Regions from separate parts of the Bacillus sp. BC08 genome, predicted to be linked through region 2. Evidence: a T-box and tRNA genes for the amino acid it is inferred to sense, from the RefSeq annotation. Region 2 holds a T-box; the other holds one or more tRNA genes.
What was found. The T-box of region 2 lies ahead of ileS (isoleucine--tRNA ligase). A T-box ahead of a tRNA ligase gene usually reads a tRNA of that ligase, here a tRNA-Ile.
Positions count from the first base shown of each region.

Region 1: it has a tRNA-Ile gene. The T-box ahead of ileS (isoleucine--tRNA ligase) is inferred to sense a tRNA for this amino acid. The anticodon was not compared.

Region 1 is NZ_JBTGPA010000035.1:557,937-561,369, forward strand. It holds gene ACXVYO_RS20980 (hypothetical protein) at 1-172, opposite strand, end outside; gene ACXVYO_RS20985 (DUF1189 domain-containing protein) at 244-1,002, opposite strand; tRNA gene ACXVYO_RS20990 (tRNA-Ile) at 1,245-1,318, shown strand; gene sodA (superoxide dismutase [Mn]) at 1,540-2,151, shown strand; gene ACXVYO_RS21000 (MFS transporter) at 2,268-3,433, shown strand, end outside.
Region 2 is NZ_JBTGPA010000031.1:949,512-952,944, forward strand. It holds gene ileS (isoleucine--tRNA ligase) at 1-1,944, opposite strand, end outside; T-box leader at 1,998-2,237, opposite strand; gene ACXVYO_RS15410 (tetratricopeptide repeat protein) at 2,336-3,433, opposite strand, start outside.

The sequences.
Region 1 (3,433 bases), on a different contig from region 2:
TTTCTGTTTTGTTCTCTTTATTTTGTTTTGTATCTGTACTTTCTTGTTTTAACGTTTGGGCCGCATTCGTTTTTTTATATGAACTTAACATCGGTAAAGTGCCGATTTTTATATCGTAATAAAATATATAACCAAGAACAAGCACGAATAAGAATATACCTAATCTCTTCATATTCTTCACTCCTTTGCTAGGAATATATGCTTGTCCAAAAAAAAAATGCCTATTTAGGCATTTTTTCGTTCTTATTTTTCTTTCGGTTTTGGAACTTCTTTAATCGTTAAGTATAGAACAATTAAAACAACTGCGATATAAATGAATGTTGAACCAGGTACAACGATTTTGAATAAATCCATAATCATAAAGAAGATTGTTGGAATTGTGTAGCTGTAAGCAGTTAATGTCCATACTTGCTTATAAGATAATTTACGTTGACCACTCATAGCAGAACCTATAAACGCAAGTAAAGTAATTCCTAAGAAAGTAATGAACAATTGGAATAGGTACACTAACACGCCAATAACGGCTAGTAAAATTGGATAAATACTATCGAATACAGAAATAAAATCTTGCAAATCTTTCTTCTCAAGAGATGTCCCTAATAAATCATTATAGGAGTATGTTTGTTGCTGACCATTTCCTATAGAAACTACTTTATCTTTTAAAATAAATAAACCAGTTTTGTTTTGATATTGTTCTATATCTGTTGTATTGGGATCAAATACGAAAAGAGCATCTCCCTCTTCCTTTTGAATAGGTTGTTCAATATCAGCTTTTAGTTCACCATTTTCGATTTTGAAATCAGGTAAATCTTTTTCGATAGCTTGATTTACCATAGTAACACTATCTTGGATAAAGCTACCGTAAAAGAATGTTCTTGGAATAGTAGTGATTAGACAAAGTAGCATAATATACAAAATGGTTTTTCCGATTTTTTGAAAACGGAATAGCGCCATATCTTTAGGCGAATATACGCTTTTTGCTAATTGGGTAAATATGGACATAGATTCACTTCCTTTATGTATGTATAAAATCATTGTAACGTAGGAATCTAGAGAATCTCAAGATATATTATATTTACATATAGTGGAGATAACTAAATTTCTTTTTATTAATTTTCTTCTTTCACATGAGAAAAATACAATTGACACTTTTCTTTTCTATATGGTAAATTTATCTTACATTTCTTAAAGGATATATCCGATAGGAATTCCTTTATTTGATATGTTGTTACATACATAATTGTGGACCCTTAGCTCAGCTGGTTAGAGCAGACGGCTCATAACCGTCCGGTCGTAGGTTCGAGTCCTACAGGGTCCATATCCATTTCACATGTTTATTACGTCAGTAGGAAGCTTCCTTGTAGAAGGGAGCTTTTTTTACGGAATATATGAGCATTTTAATTGAAAAGAAGTGGGAATTTTGCTACGTTAATGATAGCAAGACAATGTGATTTATTTGTTTGCACCCTATGGCAATTAGGGTAGAATAAAGTTGTATGTCACTTAAGTGGCAATACATAAACTGGGAGGAATATAACAATGGCAAAACACGAATTACCAAATTTACCTTATGCGTATGATGCTTTAGAGCCTCACTTTGACAAAGAAACAATGAACATCCATCATACAAAACACCATAACACGTACATTACAAACTTAAACGCTGCTTTAGAAGGTCATGCAGAATTAGCTGACAAAAGCGTAGAAGAATTAGTTGCAAACTTAAACGAAGTACCAGAAGCAATCCGTACAGCAGTACGTAACAATGGTGGCGGACATGCTAACCATACATTCTTCTGGACAATCTTATCTCCAAACGGCGGCGGACAACCAGTAGGCGAACTTGCAACTGCAATTGAAGCGAAATTCGGTAGCTTCGATGCATTCAAAGAAGAATTCGCAAAAGCTGGCGCAACTCGTTTCGGTTCTGGTTGGGCTTGGTTAGTAGTAAACAATGGTGAGTTAGAAGTAACAAGCACGCCAAACCAAGATTCTCCTCTAACTGAAGGTAAAACTCCAGTTGTTGGTTTAGATGTTTGGGAACATGCTTACTACCTAAATTACCAAAACCGTCGTCCGGACTACATCGGTGCATTCTGGAACGTTGTAGATTGGAACGCTGCTGAAAAACGTTACCAAGAAGCAAAATAAATGTAATAACGATAGAAAAAAGCTAGGAGAATGCTCCTAGCTTTTTTCTATGCTTTCCTTTACATAATTGGGCTTGTCTTTGGAAGAATAGAACATGAAGTAAAGGAGAGTTGTGTATGAAGTTGAAGCATATAATTGGTGACGTTGAAGTGAATCGGGATTTAGTGTTATTGCTCCTTATTGGAGGCTTATACACGCTCGCAATTTCTTTATCGAATACGTTTGTTAATATTTATTTATGGAAACAAACACAAAATTATGTGAATCTTGGCTTGTATAATTTGGCCAGCGTTGTATTACAGCCTCTCACATTTCTTGTAGGTGGGAAATTAGCGAAACGTATTGATCGCTCAATCTTGTTACGAATAGGCGTAGGCACGTTAGCAATTTTTTTTATCGTTGTTTTAGTAGCGGGAAAAAGCGCTTCTCACTATATTTTATTAATGGGGGCTCTTTTAGGAGTCGGGTATGGTTTTTACTGGCTTGCGTTTAACTTATTAACATTTGAGATTACAGAACCAGAAACAAGAGATTTCTTTAATGGGTTTCTTGGACTTCTTACATCCTTCTCTGGCATGATTGGACCGATAGCAGCTGGATACACAATTTCACGTATGGAAAAATGGAGTGGCTATACGGTCATATTCTTTCTTTCGTTACTGTTATTTGCAATTGCTGTCATTTTAAGCTTTTTTGTATCTAAGAGAGAATGTGAAGGACGGTATGAAATTGTACAAGTATTGAAAGAGCGGCAGATTGATAAAAATTGGGGAAGAATTACACGTGCTCATTTTTTCCAAGGTCTGAGAGAGGGAACGTTTATTTTTGTGATTTCAGTATACGTGTATTTAGCAACTGATAGTGAGCTCGCATTAGGGAAGTATAGCTTAGTAAATTCGGCTGTATCATTTGTGTGTTACTATTTAGTTACTCGGATGTTAAAGAAAGAATGGCGAAAAAAAGCAATTTTGCTTGGAGGCATTATTTTATATGCTGTCGTATTTTTAGTTATATTCAATGTTACATACACAAAATTACTTATTTATGCAGCTTGTATTGCGATTGCATACCCTATTTTACTCGTTCCGTACGGGTCCATGACATATGATGTAATTGGCAGAGCGAAAAATGCGAGAGAGTGGCGTGTAGAGTATGTAGTTGTCCGAGAATTATGGTTAAATGCAGGAAGAATTTGTTCGATTTTAAGTTTTTTATGTGCTGTACTATTCTTTCCGCCTGAAAAAAGTTTACCTTACTTATTATGTATTTTAGGTGCAGGACA
Region 2 (3,433 bases):
CACATTGACTAATGTATCTACAAATTTAGATTTTGCTTCCAGTACTGTTCTTTCAGAAAAGCGCTTCGCATTCCACGGAGCACTATCAACAAGAAGCGCCCATCTTAAAGCATCTGCACCAAACTGATTGACTAAATCAACTGGATCTAGTGCATTCCCTTTACTTTTAGACATTTTCTGTCCTTCTTCATCTAGAACATGCCCTAATGATAACACTCGTTTATACGGTACTTTTCCTGTATATAGTGCTGATACTGCTAATAAACTATAAAACCAGCCGCGTGTTTGATCAATGCCTTCTGCAATTACATCTGCTGGAAACTGTTCTTCAAATAACTCTTTATTTTCAAATGGATAATGATATTGTGCAAATGGCATGGAACCACTATCAAACCAAACATCAATTACTTCTGGTGTACGATTCATCGTACTTCCGCATTTTTCACAGCAAACTTGTACTTCATCTACATACGGCTTATGCAATTCTAAATCTTCTGGTGTTTCTTTCGTACTATGCTTTCTTAAATCAGCAATGCTTTTCGGTGCGAATTGATGATCGCAACTTTCACATTCCCATACGTTTAATGGTGTTCCCCAGTATCTATTTCGGCTAATATTCCAGTCCACCATATTTTCTAAAAACTTACCAAAGCGTCCATGTTTCATATGATCTGGATACCAAGTAACAGAATCGTTATTTTGTAAAAATGTATCTTTAATTGCAGTTGTTCGGATTAACCAACTCTCTCCTGCATAATAAAGAAGTGGGGAATCACAGCGCCAGCAATGTGGGTAGCTATGTTCATACTTTTCTTTATGATATAGTAGGCCTTCCTTCGCTAAATAACGAACGATATCCACGTCACAATCTTTTACAAATTTCCCTTTCAAAAATGGTACCGCTTCTGTATACTCACCTTTCTCATCTACAACATGTAAGAATGACAATCCTGCACTTTGAACGACTCTATAATCGTCCTCCCCATATGCTGGAGCGATATGAACAAGTCCTGTACCACTATCTGCCGTGACAAAATCTGCCGCGATAACGTGGTAGCCATTTGTAACTTCTTTCATTGGAAATGGTGCTGTATAAGATGTGTTTACTAATTCATCACCTTTATGAACAGATAATACTTCATAGTCTTCTTTTAATACATCTTGTACACGTTCTTTCGCAACAATGTATACATGACCTTCTTGTTTCGCTTTCACGTATTCCATGTTTGGATGTACAGCGAGCGCAACATTTGCTGGCAGTGTCCAAGGTGTCGTTGTCCAACCTAGGAAATATTCATTTTCACTATCTTTCACTTTAAACTTAACTGTTGCACTTAAATCTTTTACTGTTTTATACCCTTGTGCAACCTCATGTGAACTTAGTGAAGTTTGACAACTTGGGCAATATGGTGAGACTCTATGTCCCTTATACAATAAGCCTTTTTCATGAATCGTTCCTAAAATATGCCATACACTTTCGATATATGGATTCTCTAACGTAACGTATGGATCATCCATATCTACCCAATAACCGATGCTTTCAGTGAATTCACGCCACTGCTTCTCATATGTGAATACACTCTCTTTACACTTCTGGATAAATGGCTCAATTCCATACTCTTCGATTTCATGTTTACCAGAAATACCGAGTTGCTTCTCAACACCTAATTCTACAGGTAAACCGTGTGTATCCCATCCCGCTTTTCTTAACACTTTATATCCAGCCATCGTTTTATATCTTGCTACTACATCTTTAATTGTCCGTCCAAGTGCATGACCTACATGCGGTAATCCATTCGCCGTTGGTGGTCCTTCATAAAACACAAAAGATTGTGCGCCTTCTCGATTCTGAATTGATTGCTCGAAAATACTTTGCTCGTTCCACTGCTTACGAATACGTGTTTCTCTCCCTACAGCTGACTCTTTTACATCTACTTTCTTCATCTACAATCACTCCTTTGAATGTTTTAAAGCACACAAAAAACCCGTCCCTATAAAGTAGGGACGGGTTTACCCGCGTTACCACCCTAATTCTATTAGCTCTTCACTAATAGCACTTAGCAACGTACTGTCATACGTGTTCTTTGTAACGGTAGACATCCGTCCGGGCTTACTTATTTTCAGCCTCGGCTCCTCGGAGATGATTTTCAAATAACGTCTGAACACCGGCTTTCAGCAACATACCGGCTCTCTGGGGAACAGTACACTATTTTACTCTTTCTCGTCTTCAGATTTGTATACTTTGTTAAAAGTTATTTTATGCCATCGGGCAATGAATTGTCAACTAATTCAAAATATATTTTCATTTATGCCCTTTTTCGCGATTGTTATACAATTACTTTTCAAATTCTCGCAATGCTGCTAAATTTTCATCATCCTCGATAAGTTCAGCGAAAAATCCCGACTCATCCTCACGCAGAACAAATTCAAGCTCTTCCTTTGCCTCTTCATTTCTGTTTAACTGCGCTAAATAACAAGCACGATCATATCTTGCTAACAAATCACTCGCATCCATTGTTAATACATCATTTGTTATTTTTTCTGCCTTTAGTGTTTGGCCGGCACTATGATATGAAGACGCTAAAGAAAGAAGAATTGCTGTTTCATTCGGATGATGTATAGAAGCATTTTCTAATATATGAATCGCCTCTTCAAACCTTTCTTGACTTTGATACATTTCTCCTAAAGCAAGAAACGCTCTACTTACAAACGGTGTTTGCTCCGTTAATTGTAAGGTAATCTTTTCTGCTTTTCTTTCTTCCCCTATTTTAAAGAATACTTGCGCTTGTAAAAGAAGCGTATCATAATCATCTGGTAACTCTCGAACCATTTGCTTCGTTACTTCCGAAGCATCCCGTAACATATCTTCTTCCTCACACTCTATGAAAAGATTTACAAGTTGCTTCGCTACATCGTAATCCCATTTATTTTCTAACGATGTTTGCAATACATCTATCGCCTCTTTATACATCGCCACATTCTCGTAAAACAGTGCAAATCGCTGTGCCACCATACTATTTTTCGGATTAAGTTTTAACGAAATTTCATATAAATCAATGATTGTAGTAATAATCGAAATTTCTTTCGCGCGGTTTTTCATACGATAAAAAGCTCTCGTAATTATGGATTTTTTCGGCTGTTCATTTTGTTGACGTTCAATCCATCTTTCCGTAACCGCAGATGCAGCATACATAAATACCATACTTCTTTCTGCCTTTTTCACTTTTAATGTATGAAGAAAATCTCGTATGTTAGACAATTTTTTATGTTGTTCTATCGCTTTTACATATGCATCAAATATACGTTCATTATTTACATCTTTTTGTATCACTTTCATTGCAATCTCAATTGCTTTTTCATTTCTATTTTTTACTAACACTTTTGCATAATGATATAGAACTTCTGTATGCTCACCGTCTAATTGTAGCGCGTA